Regions from separate parts of the Paenibacillus sp. FSL H7-0716 genome, predicted to be linked through region 3. Evidence: riboswitches for the same ligand, from Rfam matches in the RefSeq annotation. Region 3 holds a riboswitch; each other region holds the start of a gene.

Region 1 (12,704 bases), on a different contig from region 3:
CCCGTCAGTTTAGCAAGCTCACCTATTTTCATAGCATTCTCCCCGGGGTTCATGAGAATTGTTCTACACCAGTATAAACCCTGACACCAATGTTAGAGTCAACAAAAAAAATCCAACCGCGGCTAACCCGCAGTTGGACTCGTGTTATATGTTACAACAAGTATATCCGCTTATATCCTACAATAATCCTGCCGCCCAAAGTCCACCTCTACGAATCATCTGGCGAAAAGGCTCTACGGAAAAAGAAGGCAAATGATGACCAGGCATTAAATAAACAACCCGGCCTAGACCAAATTCATGGCACCAAGCCGCCTGCCTCATTGCCCCATCATGAGGATATTCCATAAGCACAGTTGTTTCGAAATAGGGATGCTGCTCAAAATAATAAGGCTCATCATCGATCACAAATTCTTCGATTCCCTGCATAATGGGATGCTCCTGTACCGGTATGGACATCTGGAGCGAAGTGAATTCTGGATGATGAGTGAAATGCGCTCCCAGCATGGCGCCTAGCTCCTGATTACGCTGTAAAGAGATTCCGTTATGTACCACTAGTAATCCGCCACCGTTAGCCACATAGGAGAGCAATGCGCTGCTTTGTTCCGCTGGTATTTTATCATCGGAGAATTCGGTATAGGAGACTACCAGCTTGTAGTCAGATAATGTTTCTTTATTAAGCAGCCCATAATTCTCCGAGGAGAATACCTGCAGGTCATTGGCAAGTATCTGCTCAATCTCCCGGTCTACTCCCGCAAATGGGTGATATTTAACCTCCGAATAACTTCCGAGTGCCAGTGCTTTTAGTGTAGACATCATCGCCTTTCTTCGTGTACTTTTTTGATTACGGGAAGCCCATCTACCAAGGCCAAGTATTTCCATCCACATCAAGATAGGCCGGCTCATCCCCCAGATACTTTTTATACTCCATAACCTGACTTATAATCTGGTCTGCAGACACATCGGGTGAAATATCCGCTTGCTCATTTTTTTCGCCATGCATATAAGTCTTCATCCAGCCTGGGTGAAACACCATCACTTGACCCCCAAGCGTCTTTAGATGATTGTGCATCAGGGAGGATTGCATATTGAGAGCCGCCTTAGACATGCAGTAGCCATACATATTAATACGTTTATTTCTGCCGATGCTGCCCGCTTCCGAAGAAATATTAACAATCAATTTATCCTTACTTTGCAATAAAAGTCCCATAAGTGCATTGCTGACTCTCAACGCGCCTAGCGTATTCACATTATAAATCTCTGCCATACTGTCATCATCCATATCTACCAGCATCGTAGCATCATCTGCAGAATGAATAATTCCGGCATTATTAATAAGAATATCAACATGCCCAGTTCTGCTGGCGATAGCCCTTGCTGCCTGCTTTACACTATCCTTACTACCAATATCGAGTGGAATAAGTTCCAGCTGTACCGGATACTTCTCTTTAAGCGCTTTCAATTCATCTGCGGCTCTCATGTATTGTCCAGCAAATACTGAGAACTGTTTCTCTAAAAGAGAGTGTACAAGAGACAATCCAAGACCCCGATCAGCTCCAGTCACACATGCGACTCTGTTCATTCTTTTCAACACTCCTACCTAGTAAGGATTATTGAAGCAAGTTGTCTTCCTTTCACCTTAGCATGCCGTCCTCTTTTTTTCAACGCGCTAAAATGAGGGTTTGGTCATCCTTGGATTAGCTGCTTCAGAATCCTTTTTGTTTTAAATTTAATATATGTTACAATCATGATTACAGGTTGTTAACAACACAATGGTTAGTAAAATAACGATCCCAGGAGGGTGATATCTATGTCTATTCAACAACTTCATACATTGGAAGATCTTGAGCAGTATGTGGCTAAACCTGGCAAGAAGCTGCTGTTCAAACACAGCACTACCTGCCCGATTAGCGCCAAAGCTAATGAAGAGTTCCAGGCTTATCTAAAGGATGCGGATACTACAGCAGCAGTAGTTCTAGTCATCGAGGATCGTCCAGTTTCCAATCAAATTGCCGAGGATTTCGGGATTAAGCATGAATCTCCACAGCTCTTCCTGCTAGAGGATAATGAGGTTCGCTGGAACACTTCCCACTGGAAGATCACAAGAGATGCTATCAAAGAGGCTGTGAACCAATGAGCCAGCAAGTGATTGTTTATTCAACAGCAGGCTGCAGCGATTGTAATCTGGTCAAACAATATCTTACCGAGCAAGGTATCCCTTTTGAAGTAAGAGATGTTATGACTAGCACAATCTATCAAGAGGAAGTCGAAAAGCTTGGTTTCATGGGTGTTCCTGTTACAGTAGCAGGGGATCACGCCACCAAAGGATTCAATCTTCCCGAGCTGAAAGCACTCCTCGAAGCTGCTCAGTAATTCATTCGTTTAATCATTTAGCACTTGATATATGCTTACAAAAAAGGGGATTCCAACAGCCAATCGGCAAGGAATCCCTTTTTTTCATTGTTCTAAAGCTTAGGGTTCCTCACGCATAAGATTTGCCACGACCAGTACATCTACATTTCTGGCCGAACGCAGAATCTGCTTAGTGACATCCCCACGCAGCCATTTACGCACCCATGAGCGTTGGGACTGGCCGATAATAATCTGTGTGCTCTGTAAGGCTTGAGACCTTTCAAGCAACAAGGAAGACACTCGTGCGGGGAGCACGTTAGGAATCATCTTAAACGTTCCACCCAGTCGTTCCGTCAATTCTTTCAAATCATTAATTCGTTTATCGTAAGAAGGCCCACTCTGCTTATATTCCTGTACGTACGTAACATACCAGCAAGCTTTTAGACGATAGGCAATCCGAAAACCGCGCCGAATCAGACGCTCCGCATGATCTCCTAAGGTGATGCACACATAGATCACTTCCTGCCGCCGCCAAGGTCCCCGCAGCGACCCGACACGTTCCCAGGCCTCCAGACGTTCATCCACATCATCAGCAATTTCCCGCAGGGCCAGTTCACGGAGGGCGATTAGATTGCCGATTTTGAAAAAAGCCCCCAGCGCCTGATCTACTTTGGTCATCGCATATATTTTTCCATCCTTCATCCGCTCTTGCAGTGTTTTTGGGGATACATCGATAAGTTCAACCTCGTCGGCCCGTTGCAGAATGCTGTCTGGGAAAGTCTCTCTCACTCTAACTCCGGTAATTTGTTCTACTGCATCATTCAAGCTTTCTAAATGCTGAACATTCACTGTGGAGATTACAGAGATCCCCGCATCCAATAGCTCCATAACATCCATATACCGCTTCTTATGTTTGCTGCCCGGCATATTGGTATGTGCCAGTTCATCTACCAGTACGACCTCCGGATTACGCTTAATGATAGCTGCCGTATCCATTTCCTCAAGGATAGTCCCCCGATAGTCAATACTCAGTCGCGGAAGGATCTCCAGCTCACCGATCTGTTCAAGGGTTTCTTTACGTCCATGCGTTTCTAGTAATCCAATAACAACATCGATCCCTCTCTTTAAGAGATCATTTCCTTCTCGCAGCATCTTATAAGTCTTGCCCACCCCGGGAGCAGCACCAATGTACACTTTAAATGTGCCCCCACGAATCGCATCGATTTTATCCTTTACTTCCTGAGTGCTTAATCTGTGATAGGCATCGGCTTTCCGCTCATTTCGGCTCTGCCGGGTAGGAAGAACACGCTCTCCCTCACGCTCAGCACGATCAGCCACGAAAAACACATCTACTCCGCGGATTTGCTTTAACAATGAGTTAGCAATCGAACCCTTCCACAGCTCCTGCCACGCCGTTTGCTTGGAGTGTCCCATAACGATACGGGTAATATTATGCTGGATAGCGTATTTCACTAGAAGTCCCGGAATCTCCCTCTTCGAGCGAAAAGAAATCTCCTCCATCGAGGCCCCAATCTTCTCAGTCAGCTTCCATAGGGATCGCTTGAAGGTTGCTGCTTCCTTAGAGGGCGTCAGGCCCTGCTTCCAGAAGGATACCACTGCCAGATCTCCGTTTAACCGTTTAGCGATTTGCTGTCCACGGCGGATATGAATCGAGCCATTCCAATAATACTGTGCGGACACCAACACTTTTTCGGCAATCCCCGAAGCCCCCAGCAATCCTTGCTCCTCCCGATGCTTCTCCAGCGAACCATTAACATCCTCCGCAACCATTCTCAGCGCCAGCTCCCGCAGCTTGCTTAGATTCCCTTTGTTAAAAAGCGAAGTCCGCTGCTTCTTGCCCAAATGTCCTTCGGACAAACGTTGAAGTATCTTTTCCGGAGTCACATCAATTAGAACGATATCATCTGCAAGGGTGAGCACTTCCGCAGGCAAGGAATATTCCACCTCAATCCCCGTCCACTTCCGCGCTAGATCTGCTGCGCCCTCCAGCTCGTATACGTTTACAGTTGTGATGACACTAATTCCACAGCCCAATAAATATTTGATATCCTCCAGCCTAGTTGATCTCTCCGCACCCTCGCGATTATGATGAGCCAATCCATCGGTCAGTACAACCTCTGGATTACGCGCCACAATGGCCTTCACATCCAGATCCTTCTTCTCGATCTCCTTCTGAAACCAATGAATACTTGGAATCCGTTCCAAGTCACCCAGCTGATCCCTTGTTTCTGGACTCTGGTTGGTTGAAACCGCACAGATTACAACATCGATGCCCTGTGCTTTCAGCGCCTGACCCTCACGCAGCATCTGATAGGTCTTGCCTGATCCACTGACCGGACCTATATAGATCTTCAGGCGTCCACGATGCAGCTCATAAATAGAGAGCAGCAGTTCCTCCGGCGTCTTCCTCCGATATGTTCCCATCAAGACCACTCCTTAATAACCCGATCATCCATGCACTCTTCTATGCCAGAAAGCAAGATATCCCTGACCCAATGTGAACAATCGGGCAGGGATATTAGCTATATTTATTTGTTCGTTAATTTCTGCAGCTCCATGTTCAGCTTCAGAACATTTACCCGCTCTTCACCAAACAGCCCTAGATCGCGACCTTCGGTCTGCTTATTCACTAGCTCTTCCAGCTGCGTGGCTGGAAGCCCGGTCAAATTACTGATCCGGGGAATCTGCACGATTGCTGACGCAGGAGTGATATGCGGATCAAGACCTGAACCTGAGTTGGTTACTAAATCAACCGGCAGCTTATTTACAGGCACATCCGGATTATCCAGCTGCCACTGTGTGATGGAATCCTTCGTCCGCTGCAGCATATCCGGGTTGGATGGGCCGTAGTTATTGGAGCCTGAAGCTTCCGCTTTATAATCAATGCTGGATACACGGCCATGGAATACCGCCGGATCCGTAAAGCTTTGCCCGATGAGTTCTGAGCCCACAACTACTCCCGCGTCATTCTTCAGCTGACTGCCGTTTGCTTGCGATGGCATCAGAACTTGAGCAATCGCTGTAGTAGTCAGCGGATAAATCACTCCGCAGAGAACAACAAACACTAGACATAGCCGTAATATGATAAAGAAATTAGCACCCTTCGATGATGACAACTGTTCTTCAGCGTCCGCAATCGACTTTCTGTTATTCACGATGCTCTCACCCTTTCAATGATTAGTCAATCCGTTGTTATATCCATACACTTACGAGCAAATCAATAAGTTTGATGCCCGCAAATGGAACGACTACCCCACCTAAACCATAGATAAAAATATTACGTCCCAGCAGCTTCGTAGAACTCATCGCTTTATACGAGACACCTTTCATAGCCAATGGGATCAGCAGCGGAATAATAATCGCATTAAATATTAATGCAGATATAATTGCCGAGCTAGGTGAACCCAATCCCATGACATTCAGGGCTTCCATTTCAGGAATAGCGAGCATGAACATTGCCGGAATAATTGCGAAGTATTTAGCGATATCATTCGCAATACTGAACGTTGTCAACGCGCCCCGCGTCATCAGTAGCTGTTTACCAATAGCTACAACCTCAATGATCTTCGAGGGATCGGAGTCCAGATCAACCATGTTTGCTGCTTCCTTAGCGGCTGTAGTCCCACTGTTCATCGCTAAGCCCACATCAGCTTGGGCAAGGGCAGGTGCGTCATTTGTACCATCGCCAGTCATTGCCACCAGCTTGCCTTCGTTCTGCTCACGGCGGATAACCGCTATTTTATCCTCAGGTGTACTTTCTGCAATAAAATCATCTACCCCTGCTTCACGGGCAATAGTAGCTGCGGTCAGCGGATTGTCCCCTGTACACATGATAGTCTTGATTCCCATTTTTCGCAGCTCATCAAACCGCTCTTTCATGCCTGGCTTAACCGTATCCTTTAAGTAAATAAGTCCATAAATCCGGTTGTCTACCGCAACAGCAAGCGGGGTCCCCCCCATCCGAGCGATAGCATCGGAATTACTGTCGAGGTTCGCGGGAATGACTCCGCCCTTCGACTGTACCCATTTCTTCACGGAATCGACTGCCCCTTTACGAACAGATCGTCCATCACGTAGATCTATGCCACTCATACGGGTCTCAGCCTTAAACTCTACGAACTCTCCGCCTTCAGCAAGTTTGCTGTCATAGCTGCGTTCCAGCTTCTTAGCCAGCTCAATAACAGAACGTCCCTCCGGAGTCTCATCCTTTAGCGAACTAATAGCTGCCCAAGCCGTAAGCTCAGCTTCCGTTTCATCTCCAACAGGCACAAAATCACTCGCCATCCGGTTTCCGAAAGTAATCGTACCGGTCTTATCTAGAATCATTGTATTAATGTCGCCGGCAGCTTCAACAGCCTTCCCTGACATAGCAAGGACATTAAACTGTGTGACGCGGTCCATCCCTGCTATCCCGATAGCGGAGAGCAGTCCCCCGATTGTGGTCGGGATCAGACAGACCAGCAGAGCGATCATAACAGGAATATCTAGATCAACGCCCAGATAAGTCGCAATAGGCCGCAAGGTCACTACTACAATCAGGAAAATCAACGTCAGACTGATCAAGAGTGTATTTAATGCAATTTCATTGGGTGTCTTTTGACGTTTCGCCCCTTCAACGAGGGAGATCATCCGATCCAGGAATGACTCACCGGGATCACTGGTAATTTTGACTTTAATCTCATCACTGACTACCCGGGTGCCGCCTGTGACTGAGCCAAAATCTCCGCCAGCTTCCTTAATAACAGGTGCAGATTCACCTGTAATTGCCGATTCATCTACGGAGGCCAGCCCTTCAATTACTTCACCATCGCCAGGGATAAGTTCTCCCTGACTAACGATGACGATATCTCCTTTACGAAGCTCGGAAGAAGAAACGGTCTTCACAGACCCTCCAACGAGTTTGTTAGCTGTGATATCCTGTTTCGTTTTCTTGAGTGAATCCGCCTGGGCTTTCCCGCGGCCTTCAGCCAGCGCTTCAGCAAAGTTGGCAAACAACACTGTGAATAGCAAAATGAACAACACTGTGATATTGAAGCCTACCGATTTCTCTGCATTAAAATATCCGGGGGCCAGTACCATAAGCAATACAATAATCGTACCGATTTCGACTACAAACATGACCGGATTTTTGATTAACGTCACCGGGTTAAGCTTAATAAAGCTATCCTTTACAGCGCTTAGGAGTATGGGTCCCGTCAGCAGCTTTTTTCTTTTTACAGTACTCATCTTGTTCTCCCTCTTCCTACCGTAAGGTCAAATATTCTGCAATCGGGCCGAGCACAATGACCGGCAGAAACGTCAGCGCACCGATAATTACTACGGTACCAATCAGAATTCCGGTAAACAGACCATTGTCTGTGCGGAATGTGCCAATCGTCTCAGGAACTGGCTTCTTCTGGATCAGTGAACCTGCAACTGCCAGCATCGCGATTATAGAGACATAACGGCCAAGCAGCATTACGATCCCAGTTGTAACATTCCAAAAGGTGGTGTTGTCCGCAAGCCCTTCAAATCCTGAACCATTGTTCGCGGCAGAAGAGACATATTCATATAACACTTGGCTAAGTCCATGGAATCCGGGATTCGTAATGGAGCTGTTGCCCAAGTCCGTTAAGAACGCACCTGCTGTTGGTACAAGGATAATGAACGGATGCACAAGGATGGCAATCGCAATCAGCTTCATCTCCTTGGCTTCTATCTTTCGCCCGAGAAACTCTGGTGTTCTGCCGACCATTAATCCACATAAGAAGACGCCCATGATGGCATACATCAGCATATTGATTAATCCGACACCTTTTCCCCCGAAGACGTTATTGAGCATCATTAGGGCCAGAGGGGTAATGCCACCCAGCGGTGTCAGCGTATCATGCATATTGTTAACACTACCTGTCGTAGCTGCCGTTGTTACCGAAGTGAACAGCGAAGATTGCGGGATCCCAAAACGCACCTCTTTACCTTCCATGCTGCCTTGCGAAGACTCGATCCCCAGCGCATTAATAGCGGGATTGCCTTTAGTTTCCGCATAATAATTCAATCCCAGCAGCAGAACGAACAAGGTCATCATTGCTGTGAAAATCACCCAGCCCTGACGTTTGTTCTTAGCAAACAATCCGTACATATATGGCAAAGAGGCTGGCAGCATCCACATAGAGAGAATCTCCAGAACGTTCGTAAGTGGATTAGGGTTCTCAAAAGGATGCGCTGAATTGGCTCCGAAGAAGCCGCCACCATTCGTACCTAAGTGTTTAATTGATTCCAAAGAAGCGACTGGACCGATAGCGATTTGTTGCGTCTGCCCTTCGAGTGTAGTGACCTCAAGCGATGGCTTGAGCGTTTGTGGCACATGCAATCCTACCAGCACCAATGAAACTAGCAGAGCTAATGGAATGAATACACGAATATGTGCTTTTACAAAGTCCTCGAAAAAGTTCCCGACTGATTTCTGTCCTGTAATCCCTCTGACAAAAGCAACCGCAACAGAAAATCCGCTCGCTGCAGACGTGAACATCATCATCGTGATGACTGCCATTTGTGAAAAATACGATAGCCCCGTCTCCCCGCTATAATGCTGCAGGTTCGTATTGGTCATAAAGCTGATCACCGTATTGAATGAAAGCGTCTGTTCCATATCGGCAATTCCATTCGGGTTCAGCGGCAATCCCCGCTGTAATCTTAGGAAAATATAACTGAAAGCAACCAGTACGATATTAGTTAAAACAAAGCTGAGTGCATACTTCTTCCAGGACATTCCGTCCCGTTTTTTCAGGCCGATCAGCTTATAAATACCTTTCTCTGTGCCTGCAAACCAGCGATCCGTACGATTCGGTTCGTTAGAAAATACATGATATAAATACGTCCCCATCGGCTTGACCAGCAAGATGAGAATTACAATTACGACGACTATTTGCAAAATGCCCATGAATGCCCCTCCTTAAAATTTCTCAGGATGAATCAACGCGTAAACCAGATATATAAACAACAGTAGGGTAACAGCGATTACTAGAATCACAGCTTATCCCTCCCCGTATCCTCAACTACACCTGCGCACCAGCGCATAAAGCCATAAAACAACCCGTAAATTACAGCTAACGAAGCCACCATATACAGATCCATCATATCTTCCGCACTCCTTCCATTATCCTTGATGAGGTGATCTATCGATTAGAAAATCAGCATCACCACTATGGGAATAGATTACATAGCTCGCACCAAGTCTTTTATAGACCAATCTAGGATTTATTGAACTTGTAATCACAAAAATTGGCTGTGTCGTCCAGGTACGGCACATCTGGATATAGCGGCAGCAAAGCGGAAAGCTGCTCTCAAACAGATATACCCTGCCTACCGGGAACGACGGGCGAAACCAAGTGCTTTGATGGCGAGTATCCACTAGAATAACCTGCTCAATCCCGAGCTCCTCAAGTAAAGCTTTCTCAGCCACATTGTTGGTTAATCCCGCCATCTTAATACCCCTGAACTTCAGAAGTTTAATGAAATGTTCTCCCGCCTTTGTAGGCGCACATACAAGCACATATTCATTCTGATCCGTCATCTTTTTTTCTCCTCCTGCTCATTTACAACAAGGAGGCAACGAAAATCTCCGAAAGGATGTTGACCTATCGTCATTTTCGGGCACAACCTAAAGCTCGGTTGTGTCACGTCATTAGACGCTGCCTAACAAATACCGCTAATGATGAATTTAGCGACCTCTTAGGGGAGGCCTCCATAAATGCTTTGCTTCTAAGAGCACAGCAAAAAGCCACAAAGGATCTCCTCTGTGGCTCGCTAGCGGTCACATTGCACTCATCCTCTCTCCATACGCTTACGAGGTTAGCTGTCGGATTCGGGCGGTGAGAGTCGCCCTACCTGTATAGATGCGAGCTCACTCGCACCCTCTACAGGATTCACCCCATAATCGGCTTCCGACTCTCACATCGGCTGCCGATTGTTGGTTCCCCCGCTTTCCTTATCGGAAATTAAGCGGATCAAATATTCGATTGTCGTTGAAACAGGAGTAATCATACTCTTATGCACGAAGACTTGTAAAACCTGAATGATGCCAAAATAATGCAAATTAAAAACTATTTTCCCATTAGATAGCGCTTACTTGATATCTAATCTCTCTATATCTCTTGTTTACTCGAGTTTCGGGCGTTTAATCGCTATCTATAACTCATGTGATTTTATTCACCTTTTTAGAGCAAAAAAACTGTAAATTCCCTTTATAGGTAGAAACGCAAGAAGCTGAGGTTGAGCGAGAAAGAGGCGCGATAACACGCCATAAATACCTATTTACCTCGTTTTTCAGTCGTAGTCGGCAGGATATGGTTAAAATTGCTCTAAAAGAACATTTTCCGTTTTTTACAGAAAATCTTGAAAAGAGTATGATTCGGGTTGAATCTAATTCATGAAAAACAATCAACGCTGAGTTCCTGCATTTGCAGGGAACGGGGGAACCATCAGGCCGTCTGGCCTACTTGGGGTGAATCCAAAGGAGACTGCGTAAGTCTCAATAGGTAGGGCGACTCTCACCGTCCGAATCCGACAGCTAACCTCGTAAGCGTAAAGAGAGAGACCCTTGATCCGCCACGCTTTGGCCCAGGTATATCTGCCTGTAATCCAAAACCGCAGCAGAGGTCCTCCTCTTGCTGCGGTTTTTGCGTTACCTGAGCCTATTAGGTGATAGCACGCTGGATGGGGTGAATGTTTTGAAGCACTATTATTTAGGGATACATCAAGGGCTGCTTGAGCCGATAAGTCTAAATTACGTTTGTTTCGGGGCCTTGTGGTTCGAAGAAAATAATCACAGGTACATTGTAGGCTATGCATTTGGCCAGAACCAGATTCAAGCCCTTCGCCAGTTCAGCACACCTTCTTCTTGTAAAGACTGTTTAGACTCTAAGATTGTATATGAAATATATAAAAAAATTCGAGAACAACAGCAGCAGCAGGATTGGTCATCGCACCAAAAACTCCCGTGGTTTACAGCCTTCAAGGAGCCTTGGAAAGATGTAAGCGCCGGTTGGTATGTCTTGAGATCCCGCAGCACCTTTCCCTTACATCTATCTGTTATACGGAAAGAGAAGTTCCGACTATGGTTAGAGCATACCGCAGTCTGTGAGAATAAAATGGAAATGCTCGCTTGTGTAGAAAAGGCTAGTGTCACTCATCATGTTGACTTAATGCTTTTGGAAATCTAAGGAGGAACCCTACTATGGACCAGCGCAGACTATCCCGCATTGAAGTATTTGTATTGGATGAACCCGAGCCTATCCACTATGGAATGGAAGGGGCTGAAGGCTGCCGTTATGGTATTCTGAAGCTCACTTGTAAGGGAGGATGCAGTTGGGGGGCTTGTCTGATCTCTGCCAACACCAAAAATTTTGATCTCATTAAATGGAGCTCTTTTTTACGGGCTATCTGTCATTGCCGTCTTGAGGAAGCGCTGGATAAGGTCCGCCGCGAAGGTTCAGATTGGGAGCAGGTTAAGCTTGAGCTAGTTCAGGGTGCTTTGCAGGATTTAAAGGCCAAGCTCCAGGGCAAATCCTTGGCAGGGCATATTCAGCAGGGGCGTCTGTACAGTGTTGCAGCTGGGGGGAGCAATTCCAGAAGTGAACGGCTCTACTACAAACCTTCCAAAGCTTTATCCACTGCCTCCCAGCAGAAACACAGTTGCCCGGAACCAGACACCGCCGATCTTATCAATAAATCCATCTCTTATTTTTCTATATTATAGATTCAAGCAAATCTCTCATTCTGAAAGGATCGTGTTCACCATGCCTGACCCCTTACCTTCCGTGTACACCTACAGTACTAAATTTGCAGAGTGTGTTAAAAAGTATACTAATGAAGTCTACGTACTTAGTTCCATGTTGTTAGAACAATCTAATGAGGCAGACAAGATTACTATCTGTACCTTCACAGAGCTTCATAAAATATATCGTCAGGATGACTTCGACCCTCAGTTATTCTCTATCCACGCTTACCGCACTTGTATTCGCCAGTGTGCTGATTCTTTTGCCCGGCGCTCGCTTCTATCGGCTAAGGCATTACCTTGGGAGGAACAGCTTGTGAAGGTATTGTGGTACGGCTTAAAGCTGCCTCTTTCTCAAATAAGCATTATTCTGCAAAAAAGTGTTCCCGCACTGAAAGCACAGCTTAGAGCTGTACGGGAGCAGATGACCGCCCAAGCGGATATACTAACGAGCGCAAATCTTTCTATAATTTAGTCTCTGACTAGAATTCAAACGATCTTTGAGCGCATGAAGCGACTAATGGACTCAGGAGCCTTTAATTGAAGCTTTTCCTCAAATATAGCCGGTGTCCGGACTCCA
Region 2 (10,765 bases), on a different contig from region 3:
TGGAGAATCGACTTAGACAGGATGAACGCTTCTGTTATTCCCTGGACAGGAAGCGATAGCCGATCCCCGGCTCCGTCACAATGAACTTGGGTTGGGTTGAGTCTTCCTCCAGTTTTTTGCGAAGATGCCCGATATACACCCGCAAGTAATGGCTGTCTGACTGATTGTGTTGGCTGCCCCACACTTGTTGTAGCAACTGACGCTGCGTGACGACCTTCCCGGCGTTGGAGGCGAGAATTTTCAACAGATCGTATTCCGTTGGGGTCAGCTTGATTCGTTCTCCCTTCAATTCCACGTTCCGATGTGCCAGGTCGATGGTGAGCTCGCCGAACTGGAAGTGGGGTTCGTTCGCCGATTTGGCCATGTGCCGCAGCGCAACACGTATTCGGGCGACCAGTTCTCCCATTCCGAACGGCTTGGTCACATAATCATCGGCGCCGCTGTCTAATGCGGCGATCTTGTCTTCCTCCCGATCTTTTACCGTTAGGACAATGACCGGCGCATTCGACCATTCCCGGATGCGGCCAAGAATATCCATACCGGACATGTCAGGCAATCCGAGATCAAGAACAATCAAGTCCGGCAATATCAAGGAAGCCTGATGCAGACCTTCCTCTCCGGTCGAGGCTTCATAGATGGCATATTGATGGGCTTGCAGGGTTACCTTTAGAAGCTTGCGAATTTGGGGTTCATCATCGACGATTAAAATGCGAGCCCCATTTTCTTTAGTGGTCATGATTCTAGATGCCCCTTTCTTAAAAATGTTGCATACTTGTCGTCTTGCTTGTTAAAGGGAAGCATGATCGTTATAATGGTCCCTCGCTGCTCGTTCGGCTTCGCCGAAATCGTTCCCCCATGAAGCTCGACGATTCCTTTGCATATGGCAAGTCCTAAACCCGTACCGGTTATTTGCTTCGCCGCGGCTGAACGGTAAAACTTTTCGAATATCCGATCATGTTCGTCCTCTTCCAGTCCAATCCCTTTATCGGAGACTGAGATGACAACGTCATCTTCCTCGGTTTGTACAGACAGGACGATTTCACTGTAATCCGGACTGTATTTGATCGCGTTGCTGACCACATTGACCAACATTTGCTCCAGCAACACTTCATCGCCCAGCACTATAATGGGGTCGTCATCCGGCAGCTCGGCGCGGAGCTTGCGATGTTGTTGAAAGTCCTTGACTTGAGTCAACGTAACGCCGATTAAGTCCTCCACATCGCACCAGTTTTTCCTAAGGCGCAGCATCCCGCTTTCAAGTTGAACCATGCTGAGCAAATTTATCACCAGTCGATTCATGCGAAGAGCACCGTCCCGGATCGTGAAAAGAAGCTCCATGCGATCCTCCGAAGAGAATAGATGCTCGCCCTCGATCAGACCGGTTGCCGAGCCGATGATGGCTGCTAGTGGGGTGCGCAGCTCATGGGAAACCGAATTCAGAATCGCGGTACGAAGCCGTTCCGACTCTGCTGTAAGATGAGCAATCTTGGCTTCCTCCGCCAGCTTGACGCGAGCTATTGCGCTCGCCGCCAAGCCTGCGAGCGCTTCGAGGAGCTGCATTTGCTCGGTTGAGATCCCATTTAGTGTTTGTTTTGGATAGAATACCATGACACCATAGATGCGTTTCTCAGCCCGAAGCGGAATAAAGTTACCCGGTGATTCGTTCAAGTCGGCCGTCTCGCCGTGTTCAAACATTCGCTGCGCGACAGAGAGCTCCGCATTCTTTTGGCTATCGTCGGGATGCTCGGCGGTCCGATGGGCAAGAACCAGGTTGTTCCGGTTATTGGTCAAATAGATCGCGATTTCTGTCTCCAGGGTTTGTGAAACTTGTAGAGAAAAATGGTCAAGCATGGAATCGATATCCGCGATCGCGCTCATCTGCTTGCTAAGCGCGTACAGCGCAGCGGTATGTGCCTCTTTTTGCTTGGAATAATGGACCTGCCGTTTCAGCCTAGCCGCCAAGCTTGCCGTTAATGTCGCAACCGCCAAATAAACGCCAAATGAAACCAGATAGCGCAAGTCTGACACGGCAAAACTTGCAACGGGAGGCACGAAGAAAAAGTCAAAGGCCAACACTCCCAGGATCGCTGAGTAGAGAGCAGGGCGCAAACCCCCGTAGACGGCATTGAAAAGAACCGGAAGCAAATAAATAATGGCGATATTGACCAAATCGAAAGCAAGACCAAACGGTTTTAGTACGAAGGTCATGAGAACGATTAGTACCGTTGTGAATAGGTACGCTCGCAACGAAATCCATATTGCTTTCCATTTCGACATAACGAATCACACCCTGCTTTTTCTGAAGTTCCTCCCATTAGGTTACTGTAAAAAAGGAGTAAAATAAACCGGCTTTAGGCGTAAAAATTCCGTAAAAAAATATGAAAAGTCTTAAAAAGATGAGCATATTCGAGGAAAATGAAGATCTCGAACAAAAATGAAGCCATTACAAGCATAGATGACACAATCTAATCAGTTATGCAATGTGCTGCACTTTACAGTATTTTGGTCTCGGAGTAACATACGATCCATGATTTGAATCGCTTTTCAATTAAGAATTAGCATTCGCTTAATTGCCATTCAGGCAAACGGGGGAACCAACTACGGGACGGAACTTGTGTGAGAGCAAGCAGCCAATCCGGATGGGGTGAATCCATCTGCTTATGCGGAGCATAAGCGAGGGTAGGGCGACTCTCACCGTCCGAATCCGTCAGCTAACCTCGTAAGCGTGGAAGCAGCTCTTTGTCAAAAGTGTTGCTTATGGAGAGAGAGGATGATGAAGCTTGTGATCGTAAGTTTCGACCACAGGGCTTATGCCTCTGTGGGTTTTCGTTTGCTCATTTCGGAAAAAAATGATCATCGTTTAAATCGCTGAATTCTTCGTTTCAGGACGAAGGAGCGGGGGAACCAGTAGAAGCCAGGCTTGTCGGCTTCATGGGGTGAATCGCTGGTAAATCCGGTGTAGGGCGACTCTTGCGCCCGAATCCGACAGCTAACCTCGCAAGCGTCTTAAGAGAGGCAACAATTGTCGTAATTAGACACGGTGCTTTACTGTGCCTAAGAAGCTGACGAAGAGTTCCTCTTCCGAAAGCTTCTTTTTTGTTGCCTGAACAAAGATGGAGGAGATCGGTCATGGTATCCCATGATAATGAATTTATTGTCGTATCCGCGCCCAATAAAGCCGGAGTGCAATTTATCAAAACTTTAAAATTTAAAGGAGTGCCTTTTGCCGCGATTACAAATAATGAAACGGAAAAGTCACGATTGGAACATTTAGGAGTAAAGAATCTCATTACGGTGGATACTACAGAGCGTGAGAGATGGATCATTCCTGAACTATCAATCGGTAAAGTTTTTTTGTTCGAGCGTAGTTTGCCTCTTTGTTGCAAATACATTCAGATCTGTCGTTCTTGGACGGGAAAGCCGATTTACGTCATCACAGAGAGCAGTAATTCCAGGCTCATCTATAAAGGGCTAGGGGCCAATTATGTGATCCACTCCAATAGTGATGATGTTTCATTTTTGCTTGATTAGCTTGGGCAGAAGGTTACGAGGAGGAGTGAATGGAAATGATGGATCTGTTTATGGTTTTGGCGCTGGCAGGGACCTATTTATTATTTTGCGGTTTTCTGGCTTGGTGCGGACGAGTTGTGGGTGAATCAGGGGGAGAACGCCAATGATCATGGTAATCGTGTTTACTGTTTTCATTTTTCTGTATTTAGTCTATGCGCTTGTGAATACGGATAAATTCTAAATCGTTACATGAGTGTACAAAATGAAGCTTACGATGCTGGCTTTCCAATGGAAAGCCTTTAGGAGGAAATACAATGGCCATTTTGCAATTTGTGGCGGTCATTCTGATTTTGCTTTTGACCGTCAAGCCTTTGGGAACCTATATCTTTCATATTTTTTCCAATCAGGCCAATCGGACGGATAATATATTCGGGCCAGTGGAGAAGATCATTTATTGGCTGACCGGTCTAAAAAACCGTTCGGAAATGAACTGGAAACGGTACACGCTGAGTTTAATTTTGACCAACGTTGTACTGGTGGCTGTCAGTTATCTCATTTTACGGATTCAAAACATCTTGCCGATCAACCCAAATGGAATCGACAAGATGGAATCCACACTTTCCTTTAATACCGTCATCAGCTTTATGACGAATACGAATTTGCAACATTATAGCGGTGAAACAGGATTGTCATATTTCTCGCAAATGGCCGTCATTATGATGATGATGTTTACTTCAGCTGCAACCGGAATCGTCGTCGCGATCGCATTCATTCGCGGCATAACGAGTAAAGGCAAGACGCTTGGCAACTTTTTTAGCGATTTTGTCAAGGCGCACACCCGCTTGCTTATTCCGTTAGCCATTATCGTTACACTCGTGTTGGTCGGTTTGAAAGTGCCGCAGACATTGGATCCAACCATTCAAGCTACGACGCTTGAAGGAGCGTCGCAACAAATCGCGACTGGTCCTGTCGCTTCACTCGTATCCATTAAGCATTTGGGAACGAACGGGGGAGGATTCTTCGGTGTAAACTCCTCACACCCGTTTGAAAATCCGAATCCGTTAACCAATGTGATTGAGATGCTATCCATGTGGTGCATACCCGCCGCGCTTACTTACACATTCGGCAGGTTCGCCAAAAATAGAAAACAGGGCTGGGTTATTTTTAGCGCTATGCTAATTTTGTTCGTAGCCTTCCTGTCGGTTGTCTATACCTCGGAATTGAGAGGAAATCCAGCGTTAAATGCGCTGGGGATGGATGCTTCGCAGGGCAGTATGGAAGGGAAGGAAGTTCGGTTCGGAATTGCGCAATCTGCTTTGTTCACAACGGTAACCACCGCTGCAACAACGGGAACTGTTAACAACATGCACGATACATTAACGCCTTTAGGCGGTCTGGTGCCGCTGTCACAAATGATGTTGAACTGCGTGTTCGGTGGCGACGGCGTCGGGCTGGTCAATATGCTGATGTACGCCATTTTGGGGGTATTTCTTTGCGGACTAATGGTTGGACGTACGCCGGAGTTCATGGGACGGAAAATTGAAGCCCGCGAGATGAAGCTTATCGCCATTGCTATTTTAGCCCATCCGCTCATTATTCTTGCTCCAACAGCCATCGCATTTCTCACCGATTTGGGCAAAGGTGCGATTAGCAATCCGGGCTTCCACGGGATTTCACAGGTACTGTACGAATATACCTCTTCGGCCGCGAACAATGGTTCCGGATTTGAAGGATTGGCTGATAATACAACGTTCTGGAATGTCTCTACAGGTTTGGTCATGCTGTTCGGACGGTATATTTCCATTGTTGCGCTGCTTGGCGTTGCCGGTTCTTTGGCCGCAAAGCAATGGGTGCCGGAAACAATAGGTACGCTGCGTACGGACAATAAACTGTTTGTTGGGATACTGGTAGGAACCGTTTTGATTATTGGGGCGTTGACCTTTTTACCAGCCCTTGTGCTTGGCCCCATCGCGGAACACTTGACACTCCTTAAATAGAAGAGGTGAGGAAATGAATACGAAACGAAAAAGCTTGTTATCAGCGGGTATGCTTAAAAAAGCAATTGTAGATAGCTTCATGAAATTGAATCCGGTCGCGATGATGAAAAATCCGGTGATGTTCGTCGTAGAAGTGGGAACATTCGTCGTTTTGTTGATGACGCTGTTTCCGGGTTATTTCGGTATCGAAGGGCGTACAGGGTTCAATGTAACTGTATTTCTGATCCTCCTCGTTACTGTATTATTCGCCAACTTTGCCGAAGCATTGGCCGAAGGCAGGGGGAAAGCTCAGGCCGACTCGCTCAAGAAAACAAAAAAAGAAGTGACAGCCAATAAAGTGATCGGTAGTGGAATAAAAGTAGTTCCATCTATAGAGTTGCGCAAGGGCGACGTGGTTGTCGTCTCACAAGGGGAAATGATCCCAGGAGACGGTGATGTGATCGAAGGTCTGGCTTCTGTAGACGAATCTGCCATTACCGGTGAATCGGCCCCCGTTATTAAAGAAGCGGGTGGTGACTTTAGCTCAGTTACCGGCGGCACACGGGTGGTCAGCGATCGAATTACCGTACGGATCACAAGTGACCCTGGCGAATCGTTCATCGATCGCATGATCTCTTTGGTAGAAGGCGCAAAGCGCCAGAAAACACCGAATGAAATTGCACTGAACACGCTATTAATCAGCTTAACACTCATCTTTCTGATCGTTGTGGTGACATTGGCGCCGATGGCCAATTATCTGGAGATTAAACTGGAGATCCCCGTATTGATATCGTTATTGGTATGTCTCATTCCAACGACGATAGGCGGTTTATTATCTGCCATCGGGATTGCCGGGATGGACCGGGTCACCCAGTTCAATGTGCTTGCGATGTCAGGGAAAGCGGTTGAGGCGGCTGGCGACATCAATACGATGATTCTCGACAAAACGGGTACGATTACATTCGGAAATCGGATGGCCAGTGAATTTATCGCAGTGGGAAATGAGTCCACTTCAACTGTGGCACAGTGGGCGGCAGTAGGTTCCATGAAAGATGAAACTCCTGAAGGCAGATCCGTGCTAGAACTGATGAAAAAAGAAGGATTGTCCTTTAACGAGCTGCTTTCGGACGGAGCTGAATTTATCGAGTTTAAAGCAGAAACCCGCATGAGCGGCATGGATTTACAAGACGGGCGCAAAATTCGTAAAGGTGCGGTTGACGCGATTAAGAAATGGGTTAGCGCTCAGGGGGGCAGTATTCCTAATGATTTGGATCAGAAGGGAAACGCGATTGCCTCGGAGGGGGGAACGCCACTGGCCGTTGCCGTTGATAAACAGATTTTCGGTTTGATTTATTTGAAGGATACGGTGAAACCTGGTATGCGGGAGCGTTTTGACCAGCTTCGAAAAATGGGGATCAAAACGATCATGTGTACGGGAGACAATCCGTTGACGGCTGCGACGATTGCACGCGAAGCTGGGGTGGATGATTTTATTGCCGAAAGCAAGCCGGAAGACAAAATTGCCGTCATCAAGCGGGAGCAGGCGGAAGGAAAACTGGTGGCCATGACCGGAGACGGGACGAACGATGCCCCTGCACTGGCACAGGCGGATGTAGGGCTCGCCATGAACAGCGGCACGACGGCGGCGAAGGAAGCGGCGAATATGGTTGATCTCGACTCCGATCCTTCGAAGATCATCGAAGTGGTGGCAATTGGCAAGCAACTATTAATGACGCGCGGCGCATTAACCACATTTAGCATTGCGAACGATATCGCCAAATATTTTGCGATCATCCCGGCGATGTTCATGCTGGCAATTCCGGAAATGAACGTGTTGAATATTATGGGACTGGGCACACCGATGTCCGCTATATTGTCCGCGCTCATTTTTAACGCGATTATCATTCCGCTGTTGATTCCGCTAGCGATGAAGGGGGTTGCGTACAAACCGATGGGCTCCGCGCAGTTGCTCAGCCGAAATCTTTTCGTTTACGGTTTAGGCGGTGTGATCGCACCGTTTATCGGAATCAAATTGATTGACTTGGTTGTCCACTTGTGGGTGTAGATAATCGACGAACGTGAAGATAGGATGAAGAGAACCAGAGAGGAATGAAAAAGGATGAATAAAACGGACCATTTTCCTGGACAATCGGGCGGATCGTATCTGTTTTCGATCGTGCGGATCAGTATTTTGTTTGTTGTGCTATGCGGTATTATCTATCCGTTAGCATGCACAGGAATCGCTCAAGTGTTGATGCCGGGCAATGCCAATGGCAGCTTGATTAAAAACAGCAGTGGAGAAATTGTCGGATCCGAACTGATCGGGCAACAATTTACCGATCCGAAATATTTTCAAGGCCGGGTTTCGAGCATCGAATACAAAGCGGAAGCTTCCGGTTCCAATAATTATGGACCTTCCAACCCGGATCTGGTAAAACGGACGCAAGAGTCTATTGAAGAATGGAAAAAAAACAACCCGGATGTACCGGTCAGCCGATTGCCTATTGCGCTGATCACAAACTCCGGTTCAGGATTGGATCCTCATATTACGCCGGAATCGGCCAAGGTACAAGTGCCACGCATCAGCAAATTGACAGGCCTATCCACGAATGAGTTGGAAAATTTGGTGAACGAGCATACGGAAAGCCGCGATTTGGGGATTTTCGGGGAACCCAGAGTCAATGTGCTGAAATTGAATATCGCACTGAGCGAACTCATCAAAAAGTAAGGTTATGCATGCCCTGCCTATCCCAAATAGGCGGGGTTATCGCGTTTTACTGTGAGGGACGCGAAGGGAGAAAAGTATGGAGAGTTTTAGAAGAAAAACAGCTGAAGAAATCTTGTATTCCATTTCCAAGCTTCATCGTGGACATTTAAAGATCTACATTGGTGCAGTCAGTGGCTCTGGTAAAACCTATCATATGCTTCGGGAAGGTCAACACCTTAAGCAGCAGGGAATTGACGTTGTTATCTGTGCGGTTTCAACGAGGCAGCGACCGGAAACCATGGAACAACTCGGAGATTTGGAACGTGTGCGAAGCATCCACTGGATGAAGGATGGAACAGAGCGTAAAGACTTGAACCTTGACGCCTTGATTAAACGTAATCCGGAAGTGGTATTGGTCGACGGGCTTGCCCATCGCAATCGAAAGGAGGCCCGATTTCCGACACGTCTTGAGGATATCAAATATTTGCTGAATCATGGGATCAGCGTCATTACAACGATCAATGTATATGAATTAGAAGGTGCGACAGAACTGGCGCAAAAGTGGACCGGTGTCGTAGTGGAGGAGACAGTCCCCACAGATACGTTGGAATTTGCCGATGAGATTCGATTGATTGATGTATCGCCGGAAACCATTTTAAAGCGTTTGGAAGAGGGACACGTGAACAGTGACTCCACACCCTTATTATTTAAACGAAGCAATATCGGGAAATTGAGAGAACTGGCTTTGCGGCTTGTGGCTGAAGACGTCAACGATTCGTTGGAAAAATACCGCGAAGAACAGGGGTTAATCGGGCCGTCCGGAGCGGCGGAACGTATCCTTGTATCGGCGCAATATCATTGGAACGGATCGATTCATATCCGCCGCGGTCAACAAATTGCCAAACGATTGGGCGGAGATTTGCTTATCGTTAGCTTTGTTCCTCCGAAAAAAACGCTATCGAGAGAAGCAGCCACTTTTAAACGTTCCATTATTAAGCTTGTAGAAAAAATAGGAGCGAAGTTTGAAGAACTTCCATTGCCACACAGATGGCTGCTCCCCCGCACTTTAGTGCACTACGCAGCCCAGCATGGGGTGACGAGAATTGTACTCGGTCATTCCAAGCAAAGCCGATGGCAGGAGCTGTGGAGGGGATCGATTGCAAATGGCATTCTCAAAAAAACGAAAAAGACGGATATCTATTTCGTTGCGGATCGTGCTGAAAAGGAAGGGGAGCGGATATTACCGACCAAGATGCAGGCGACAAATCGCTCGGAGGATCATTACCGCAGGCTTAGCGATCAGGAAGTGGAGAAAAAAATGGGGGAACTGCGAAGAGGACGTTTTAAGGTCCTCATTGGCGCTGCACCCGGTGTCGGGAAAACGTATACGATGCTCCGCGAAGGGAATGACCTGCTGAAAAAAAGAATTGATGTCGTAATTGGGCTTCTGGAAACGCATGGCCGAAAAGATACGATGGCGCAAGTCGGTTCGCTGCAAACAATTCCTCGGGCTAAATTCGAATACCGAGGTACGAGCTTGGAAGATCTGGATGTCCAAGCAATCGTTCGCCGCAATCCGGAAGTGGTGCTTGTGGATGAACTGGCGCATACGAATGTGCCCGGCAGTAAGAACAAAAAAAGGTATGAAGATATTGTTGAAATTTTGAATGCAGGCGTTTCCGTTATTTCAACGATGAATGTACAGCATTTGGAAAGTCTGAACGATGCTGTTGAGCAGATCACCGGAGTCCGTGTCCGGGAAACCATCCCGGACAGCGTTTTGGGCATGGCCGATGAGGTTGAACTTATTGATGTTGCTCCGAAATCGCTACAGCAACGAATGAGAGAAGGGAAGATTTACGCGCTGGATAAAGTGGATCAGGCGCTAGGCAACTTTTTTAAAACGGGTAATTTGATTGCTCTGCGTGAATTGGCTCTTCGGGAAATCGCCGATGATGTGGACGAAAGATTGGAAGCTTGGGAAAGAAACGATTCGCTTCGCGGACCGTGGAGAAGGCGGGAGACCGTTTTCGTCGGAGTAACAACCAGTTCCAACGCCGAGCGATTAATCAGGCGAGGGTTTCGAATCGCTTATCGTTTAAAGGCTGACTGGGTTGTAACGTATGTTCACGATCATGCTGTGGTTGCTGATGAGTTGAAAAAGCGCATCAAAGTGTTGGAAGACTTGACAGCGCGGTTGGGCGGCAGGTTCATAATGCTGTTTGCCCGGAATCGGAGGCAAATTCCATATATGTTGCTGAACAAAGCTAACGATATTCAAAGTACACAAATAATTATCGGACAATCCAAGCGGATCTTGTGGGAAAAAATATGGAAACCACCAGTGATTAGGCCGATTTTGCGTCATGGGCGTCATATGGATGTGTTGATCGTGGCCGATTTTGATCCTCTCATTCAACTGGAAGAAACGTAGCGTTCTATATGTTATCTGAGGTTTGCCTTAATCAAAACGAAGGATTACGCAATAGGTACTTTTGGGGAGGAGTGAGATGTGTATTCACTCGAAGGACGACTTGTTATACTAGCTAGCGGCGGAAATCTTAATGCATTT
Region 3 (8,640 bases):
TGCAGAGTTACCATTTGCCCATTCTTATTTATAGCTAGTGCACTATGCAGGACATCTTTGATCTCACCGCCATAAGCACCTGCGTTCATATAAAGCGCTCCACCAACAGTTCCTGGAATGCCACAGGCGAACTCAAGACCCGTAAGTTCCTTATCAAGCGCATATCTGGAAACATCAATTATTTTGGCACCACATTGCGCATATAAGAGATTGTCGCGAATTCCCATTTCGGTCAGTCCTGCCGTTTGCAGAACGATCCCACGTACACCTCCATCACGGATAATCACATTGGAGCCATTCCCAAGTACCGTAAGGGTTATCCCATTTTGTTCTGCATATGTAACGATCTTTTGAATTTCATCATAAGTAGCTGGTGCAGCCAAAATATCAGCCTTGCCGCCCATTTTAGTGTACACGTGATCTTTTAAATTCTCATGACTTTTCACTATTCCTGCAGTCATTAGCTGCTCTAGGTCATCTTGAATTTTGTCAATATTCATGTTTTCATGCTCCTTTAACCATGTATAAATGATGGTCCTTGATCTATTTTAAAGAGTTATTATGAAATTGTAGGCAACCACAACTGTAACAACGAACAGGCTCCCTTGTCAATGACAGGAGCCTGTTCGTTGTATGATTTTAGATGATAATTACACAGCTTTATAGGCAGCAAGCTCGTAAGGAAGACACAGTGGCACACCCGTACGTGGATCCGGAACGATATCCGCTTCAATTCCAAACACTTCCCGCAATACATCTGGTGTCATAACCTCAGTAGGTGAGCCTTCGCTAACCACAGTACCGGACTTAATCGCTACCATATGCTGCGCATAACGAGTAGCATGATTCAAATCATGCACGACCATGATGATGGTACGGCCCTCTTCCTCATTCAGCTTTTGCAAAAGTTGAAGAACTTCGAGTTGATGCGCCATATCTAGGAACGTTGTAGGCTCGTCAAGGAATAAAATATCTGTTTCTTGTGCTAACGCCATAGCGATCCAAGCGCGTTGACGTTGTCCACCTGAGAGACGGTCAATAGGGCGATCATGAAAAGATTCCATTCCCGTAACAGAGATGGCGTTGGAGATGATGTTACGATCCTCAGCGGTCATCGTGCCAAATCCCTTTTGATGAGGGAAACGACCGTAGCTGACCAGCTCAGACACCGTCAAACCGTCAGGAGCCGTTGGGTTCTGCGGTAGAATCGCTAGCTGACGAGCAACCTCTTTAGTTGAAAAGTTATGAATTGATTTGCCGTCCAGCATTACGGTGCCACTCTTCGGCTTCATAATCCGGGCCATCGTTTTGAGGATTGTAGATTTACCGGAGCCGTTAGCGCCCACCAGTGCGGTGATTTTTCCCGTAGGGATAGACAAGTTCAATCCTTTAACTATAGTAGCCTCTGCATACCCAATACTTAATTCTTCTGTATTCAAACGTTCTGACATGATCTACAACTCCCTTAAAAGATTTATGGAGCTATGCTCCTAAGTATGAACGAATTTACGCTTTAGACTTGGCGAGTAAATATAAAAAGTAAGGTGCGCCAATAATCGCAACCACAATGCCAGTAGGAACTTCCGCAGGTTGCAGCACCCATCTGCCGATGGTATCGGCGGTAATCATAAGAAGCGAGCCTGTCAAAGCACTAGCAGGTAGTAACACCTGATGACGGGGTCCCACGAGCCTGCGAGCCAGGTGTGGTGCTATCAGGCCGACGAAGCCAATACCTCCGCTTACTGCGACGCAGGCGCCGGCAAGCGCTACGGCTGTTACCAGAAGGAGAATACGTTCCTTCTCCACACGCATTCCTAGACCTAATGAAGTATGATCTCCTAGATTCAATACATTTAGAACCCGGGCTTTATAGAAAGCGAACGGTAACAGAATCGCGATCCAAGGCAGCAAAGCAAGGACGAATCTCCAATCCCCACCCCATATTTTCCCGGCGATCCAAGTAGCTACAAATTGATAATTATTAGGATCAAGCCTAAGTGCCAATACAAGCTGGCAAGCATTGATTCCTGCAGCGACCGCAATCCCGATAAGGATCAGCCTTGTAGGAGACAGACCATCTGCCTTCCGGTAGGCAAGAATATAGATTAAAGCTGCGGTCAGGCCAGCCCCACCAAGCGCTAGGAGAGGCAAGACAAATATCGGCGCTGCTGTTGTAGCCGGAAAAAACGAGATGAAAATGATTACCGCAAAACCTGCACCAGCACTTATTCCCAGCGTAGCCGGTTCAGCGAGTGCATTACGTGCAAGACTTTGTAGAATACAGCCCGATACTGCAAAGCCCGCTCCAACTAACAATGAAATTACGATGCGGGGTAATCTGAAATCAAATAAAATAAGCTTTTGCTGATGTGTTCCATCACCCAGCAGTGTATGTAATACCTCCAGTGGGGATAGACGCATAAACCCTGTATTCATACTGACTATAAACACAACGACGATCAGTATAGCAAGGAGTGATAACACCGTTAGGGCGCGTGTACGGCGTTCTTTTTCATCTGGAGTAAGGGTTAATTTGGGCATTACAGCTCCCCCTTCCGCTTACTCGCTAAATAAATAAAGAACGGTACGCCGATGATGGCAATTAAAGCTCCTAGCGGTGTCTCATAAGGTGCATTTATCATTCTTGCGGCAATATCTGCAAAGATAATCAATAAGCTCCCTAGAACTGCCGAGCAAGGGATAATCCAGCGGTAGTCCACTCCAACGAAATAACGTGTAACATGCGGAATAATTAGTCCTATAAAAGCAATCGGGCCAACCGTTGAAACCGCACTTCCAGCTAAGATAACCACAACAATCATACATGCCAATTGAACTAACCTTGTCCGCTGCCCCAGACCAACCGCAACTTCTCTTCCTAGGCTGAGCAATGTGACGGATCGTGATAACATCATCGCTGCAATTAAGGCTACGGCCACCCAAGGGAATATAATCTTGATCTGAGTCCAGCTAGCTCCACCCATCCCACCAGCTAACCAGAAGGCTATGTCCTGAGATAAGTTGAAAAGAATAGCTACTCCCTGACTAATAGCAACCAATAAAGCACTAACTGCCGAACCTGCTAATGTCAATCGCAAGGGGGTCAGGCCATTAAAAGAAAGCGAACCGATTCCGAATACGATAAAAGAGGCCACAGCGGCACCGATAAAGCAATACAACATTAGTGAAGTGAATGAGAGTGAGGGTGCAAAAGCAAATACTATTGCCAGCGCTACCCCTGCTCCTGCATTCAAGCCTAACAGCCCTGAATCCGCAAGCGGGTTTCTTGTCATCCCCTGCATGATAGCCCCTGCTACTGCGAAGCAAGCACCGACTAAGGCGCCAGCAATAGCACGTGGAAATCGCAGTTCTCTAATCACCTGATGTTTTTGTAAATCTGGATTGAAATGAAATATAGCTTCCCATACCGTAGCTAACTTGATATCTGCCGCACCCACTGAGACCGAAAGTGCCAATCCGAAGGCAATGGCAGCAAGTCCAAAAATAAGAATACCAATGGCAGCTGCCGGTCGGGTATGTAGAGCTTTTTTAGGTTCATTGTTAATACGATTTGCGAAATCTGAGGGTGAAACCATGAGTCGTCTCCTTATTCAATAGTTACAATGGTTTATATGATAACAACAATCATTCTCATTATCGCAAAAATATTTATGTTGTACAATTGCAGGAACGATTTTTCCGTACTATGGGATTGGTTTATAAAAAAATGGTGCAGATCTTTGTATCCCGAGATACTTGATCTGCACGCCCTTCCCCACCGAAATGATCAGTCTCATTCATGGTGAATTACGACTTTTATTTCACAAGACTTTTTAGCACATCGTCAATGATTTTGCTGCCAGCGTTCGCACCACTGTAAAGCCAGCTGCTCGTTGAACTCATTTCATGCACATTTCCAGCTTTTACAGCTGGGATGCCCTTCCAGATTGCACTATCTAGGATCTCCGAACCCTCAGTCTTATCACTATTTACAAGGAAAATATGATCTGCGGTCAGCTCAGAAAGCTTCTCTAGCGAGATCGGATTCCAAGTTGCTCTTGTTCCTACTGGGATCTCTGTTACTAAGTTAGGCAACGTTACGCCAAGGTCTGTATATAATACAGCTCCACTGCTGCGGGTTTCGTCTACAATATAGAAGTTTTTTTGCACCAACCATAGAATCGCCGCGGACTCTTGTCCAATAGCTCCTGCAAGCTGTTCTTTCGCAGCCGCTGCTTTAACATCATAATCTTTAATGGCTTTTTCTGCTTCAGGGGTTTTGTTCAAAATCTCACCCATCTTGAGCAACGATTTGCGCCAATCTTGATTTAGTTCATCCCCAATTACATAAGTGGGTGCAATCTTATTCAACTGATCGTAAATCCCGTTCTGAACAGAAGACTCCGATGGGATGATAATAAGATCCGGAGCAAAGCTGGTTACAGCCTCTAACGGAAGATCGTAACTAATTGTAGGAACATCCTTCAATTCAGTGGCCAGATAATCCTGAACGCCATTTGTAACTGACCATTGAGCTACTGGAGTTACACCCAGAGTTACCAAAGAGTCCTCCAAATATGAACCCAGCACGCGCTGTGGATTAGCTGGAATCGATACTTCATGACCCATTGCATCAGTTAACGTCTTAGGTGCAGCAGGTGCCTCTGTAGATTCTGCTGTAGGAGCTGTTGTAGGCGCTGCTCCTGCATTTGATGAACTTTCAGCATTATTATTACCACAAGCGGAAAGTAAAAGCGTCATCACTATTAATCCGCTCATCGTTACTTTCATGCTTCCTGATCTTTTTCTGTTAAGCCAAAACATTAAAAACCCTCCTATATGTAACTGCTTTGATATTCAAAGGTGATCATTACCTCTGCTTCACTTTTAAATGATATTGATTCTCATTCTCTATGTCAACATATAAATTTCAAATTCTGTGGATTTGCAACAATTTCCTTCATATAAAATACAAAAGAGGTTATATTCCGAACGTTCCGGATATAACCTCTTTTTTTATCTTCTGCTTATTTATTTAAATGATAAGGGACAGTCGCTACTACAACGTCCTTTTGATTCATTAGATACGAGCGGATTAAAAAGCTGGTCTGATTATGAAGCACGGCTTGCCACCAATGTTTGGTAATAAACTGTGGAATCAGAATTGTGATGTGATCCGTCGCAGCTGTCTTCCACTCTACCGTATCGATAAACTTCACTAACGGACGAATGATACTACGATATCTGGAACGAAGTACAATCAGGCGTACACCTGGATTCCATTCCTCCCACCGTTGCTCCATCTTATGAATGTCTTCTTCATCAAAGCCTACATACACAGCAACAACATTATCTGTTAGAGACTTCGCATAGCTGATGGAATGTAATACAGCACGTGTAACCCCTGCAACAGGAACAACTACAGTACTTCCTTTAATTACAGGTTTATCAGTAGCAGGACATATACGCAGTTGATCCGCAGTGTTCAAATAGTGCTTATGAATACGGTGGAACACGAACATTACAGCAGGTAAGAAAATGAATGCCATCCATACGCTTGAGAATTTAGTAATGATAAAAATAAGTGTAATCGTCAATGTAGTCAGCATACCGATGGTATTTACTACAAATCTTTTCACCCATCCAGCGGGTCTGGTTTTGATCCAATGCACCATCATCCCCAGTTGGGATAAGGTAAAAGGAATGAACACGCCTACCGCATATAGTGGAATCAACCCTTCCGTATTCCCATGGAATGCAGTCACAAGTATGATAGACATAACTCCTAGAAAAATAATGCCATTTGAGAAGCCCAGGCGGTCACCACGGACCATAAATGCATGTGGCAGATATTTATCTTTTGCAAACATAAAGGCGAGCAGCGGAAACGCTGAATATGCTGTATTAGCTGCCAAGAACAAAATCACTGCAGTAATCCCTTGAATGAAAAAGTACAATCCGCCACGGCCAAAGGTCGATTCAGCGATCTGAGAGACAACCGTAGCCTTTTCATCTGGCACAATACCATACCAATACGCCAGCACAGTGATTCCGGTAAACATAAAGCCAAGGATAAGTCCCATGATCATTAGCGTCTTGGCTGCATTTTTCTCAGCCGGTGCTTTAAAGTTTGGGATCGCATTAGATACGGCCTCAACTCCCGTTAGGGCTGAACAACCAGAGCTAAACGCTTTTAATAGTAGAAACAAACTTACATTAGATACGGCGCTTCCTATTTCAGGAACATTCGCATGCGCGCCACCCATTGCATATTTAACGATACCGGAGATAATCAGAACAACAATCGAAACCACAAACAAATACACGGGAATTGCGATAAATGAAGCCGATTCAGTCACTCCGCGAAGATTAATGATTGTTAATAGAACGATAACAGATACAGCGATGAGAACAGTATGATTATGAAGACTTGGAAAAGCCGATGTGATCGCATCCGTCCCTGCCGAGGCACTAACCGCTACGGTAAGAATGTAATCCACCAATAATGAACCCCCAGCGAGCAGCCCTGTCGGAATACCAAGATTACTCTTGGCTACGATATAAGCTCCGCCTCCTTGCGGATAAGCAAAAATCGTCTGCCGGTAGGATAAAATCAGGATGGCCAGCAGGCCCAATACGGCTAATGCAATTGGCAGGGAATACCAGATGGCAGTAAACCCGGCAGCCACCAGTACAATCAGAATTTGTTCTGTTCCGTAGGCTACAGACGAGAGCGCATCAGAAGACAGGACAGCCAGTGCTTTAACCTTGGATAACTTTTCATGATCGAGTTCATTCGACTTCATCGGACGTCCGATCAATAGTCGTTTTACCTTGCTTACCATGGTGGATACAGTTCCTTTCTTTGGGAGCTGAAACGGAATTTCCGTGCGCTGTTTTCATCGGTGGATTTCATAAATGCAGACACAAAAATAAGCATACGGAAATGATCCGCATGCTTATGCATGGTCATTTTCCCACCTTGCTTACGAGGTTAGCTGGCGGATTCGGGCTGTGGTTATAGCCCTACGGTAGAGATCTGTTCGACCCGGTTCCGATTCACCCCATTGGCATGAATGCCAAGTTTGGTTCCCCCGTTTTTCCTAAGAAAATTCAGCGCATATTCAACTTCTCACAAGGTCTAATATTAGTCTACAAAGTGCCTACAGTAAAGCGTTGAAAAAAATGAAAAAAGAATGAAAAAACATCCAATAAGCTCAAATATAGCGTCTTATTGGATGCTCTCTTTCATTATCTTCAATTATCCCTCTAGCCCGTGATTTTAATACCTTTTCAGCGTTTTTGTACCTTCCAAAGTAAAAACTAAAATCCTAAGCTCTCCTCTGCATCTACTTCAATCACTTCTTCTTCCTTACGTCCATACCAAAGAAGGAGACTAATTAAAGCAAACGCAATTAAAGCTAACAAAGGAATCGTTATAAATCCGAAGTAGTTCAAGTAATCTTTATTACAAGGAACACCAATTGTACAAGGTAGAACTTTACTTAACGCTGGAATCTTCTGTTCCGCATAATGATAGATTGAGATACTGCCACCAATCAAACTTAATGGAAGCACATAAGGAATGATGCGCTTATCTCCGCGGAAAGTGGCAATTCCCAATAAAAATAACTGTGGATACATAAAAATCCGCTGAAACCAGCAAAGCTTACAAGGTTCATAATTCAAGACTTCACTTAAATACAAGCTACCAGCTACAGCTACCAAAGAGACGAACCAGGCCAGATAGAGGCAGTTACGCTTGCAAAAAGATAGGAATTTTGTCACTTTGCCTCCACTGCTTTTGCGGCGGCGTTAATTTCAGATGTAATCGCTTCAATATCGAAAGGTTCAGCCGTTTTCACTCCATTAATGTAGAGCGAAGGCGTATTTGTCACGCCTGCGTCAGTTGCCAACTGAATATCTTTCTTCAGCTCATCTGCATAAGTTTTCTCTTGGATGTCTTTACGCAACAGATCGTAATCGATCGCTAATTTCTCTTTTTCAGCAAGGCTTACCAAGAAATCCTCAGTGGCCCATTCCTCGCTCTCATCCCCTTGCTGCGCATACACAGCATCATAGAACTTCCAGAATTCATCCTTATTCTGATGGTATACAGACAATGCAGCTAATGAAGCTGTTTCAGAGTCAGGACCAACGAAAGCCATATTTACAAAGTAAAGAGCTGCTTTTCCCTCGTTGACAAAATCTTGAACAATTTTCGGTTTCATGGAGCCAGCAAATTGGGAACAAGCTGGACATTTGAAATCGCCAAATTCAACAAGCTTAACAGGTGCATCCTCATTACCAATCCTAGGTAGCTCACTGTAATTGAATTCTACCGGTTCTCCTGTAGAGACATTCTTTGCTGCATCTTTCGAAGCTAACATAAACAATCCAACAAAAATGATAACTACTACAGCTATTGAACTAATAACTAAAATTCTCGTTTTCTGCTTCTGTTGCTCCTGTTCTACCCGTCGTTTCTCTTGTTTGCTCAACTGGGGAACGTTTGGACTTTTTTTAGGTTTACTCAAGGAGAATTCCTTTCTGTCCTCTAGGGACTAATGTAGTTTTTATCATATACATTTAAAATTATATAATTATTAATCTATTTTTGGCAAACAGTAGGGTCAAAAA

The links. Region 3 has a riboswitch for cyclic di-AMP ahead of MHH60_RS02800 (APC family permease). Riboswitches for the same ligand answer to the same signal wherever they lie in the genome.
Region 1: it holds a riboswitch for cyclic di-AMP, as region 3 does, so the genes downstream of both, MHH60_RS24480 (hypothetical protein) here and MHH60_RS02800 (APC family permease) in region 3, are expected to answer to the same signal.
Region 2: it holds a riboswitch for cyclic di-AMP, as region 3 does, so the genes downstream of both, MHH60_RS28360 (hypothetical protein) here and MHH60_RS02800 (APC family permease) in region 3, are expected to answer to the same signal.

Annotation. Positions count from the first base shown of each region.
Region 1 covers NZ_JBBODA010000024.1:67,126-79,829, forward strand. The annotation lists gene MHH60_RS24435 (MerR family transcriptional regulator) at 1-32, opposite strand, end outside; gene MHH60_RS24440 (ThuA domain-containing protein) at 178-879, opposite strand; gene MHH60_RS24445 (SDR family NAD(P)-dependent oxidoreductase) at 857-1,579, opposite strand; gene ytxJ (bacillithiol system redox-active protein YtxJ) at 1,808-2,134, shown strand; gene MHH60_RS24455 (glutaredoxin family protein) at 2,131-2,370, shown strand; gene MHH60_RS24460 (histidine kinase) at 2,470-4,794, opposite strand; gene kdpC (potassium-transporting ATPase subunit KdpC) at 4,899-5,486, opposite strand; gene kdpB (potassium-transporting ATPase subunit KdpB) at 5,563-7,596, opposite strand; gene kdpA (potassium-transporting ATPase subunit KdpA) at 7,613-9,289, opposite strand; gene kdpF (K(+)-transporting ATPase subunit F) at 9,302-9,379, opposite strand; gene MHH60_RS24480 (hypothetical protein) at 9,506-9,922, opposite strand; cyclic di-AMP (ydaO/yuaA leader) riboswitch at 10,174-10,363, opposite strand; cyclic di-AMP (ydaO/yuaA leader) riboswitch at 10,783-10,947, shown strand; gene MHH60_RS24485 (hypothetical protein) at 11,028-11,570, shown strand; gene MHH60_RS24490 (hypothetical protein) at 11,585-12,106, shown strand; gene MHH60_RS24495 (hypothetical protein) at 12,240-12,599, shown strand.
Region 2 covers NZ_JBBODA010000037.1:24,714-35,478, reverse strand. The annotation lists gene MHH60_RS28370 (response regulator) at 35-736, opposite strand; gene MHH60_RS28365 (ATP-binding protein) at 733-2,277, opposite strand; cyclic di-AMP (ydaO/yuaA leader) riboswitch at 2,554-2,741, shown strand; cyclic di-AMP (ydaO/yuaA leader) riboswitch at 2,857-3,020, shown strand; gene MHH60_RS28360 (hypothetical protein) at 3,130-3,531, shown strand; gene kdpA (potassium-transporting ATPase subunit KdpA) at 3,825-5,507, shown strand; gene kdpB (potassium-transporting ATPase subunit KdpB) at 5,521-7,551, shown strand; gene kdpC (potassium-transporting ATPase subunit KdpC) at 7,606-8,214, shown strand; gene MHH60_RS28340 (histidine kinase) at 8,291-10,627, shown strand; gene MHH60_RS28335 (sigma-70 family RNA polymerase sigma factor) at 10,706-10,765, shown strand, end outside.
Region 3 covers NZ_JBBODA010000001.1:623,465-632,104, forward strand. The annotation lists gene murB (UDP-N-acetylmuramate dehydrogenase) at 1-500, opposite strand, end outside; gene MHH60_RS02780 (ABC transporter ATP-binding protein) at 651-1,451, opposite strand; gene MHH60_RS02785 (FecCD family ABC transporter permease) at 1,507-2,541, opposite strand; gene MHH60_RS02790 (FecCD family ABC transporter permease) at 2,541-3,596, opposite strand; gene MHH60_RS02795 (iron-hydroxamate ABC transporter substrate-binding protein) at 3,817-4,824, opposite strand; gene MHH60_RS02800 (APC family permease) at 5,028-6,845, opposite strand; cyclic di-AMP (ydaO/yuaA leader) riboswitch at 6,970-7,129, opposite strand; gene MHH60_RS02805 (disulfide oxidoreductase) at 7,324-7,788, opposite strand; gene MHH60_RS02810 (DsbA family protein) at 7,785-8,501, opposite strand.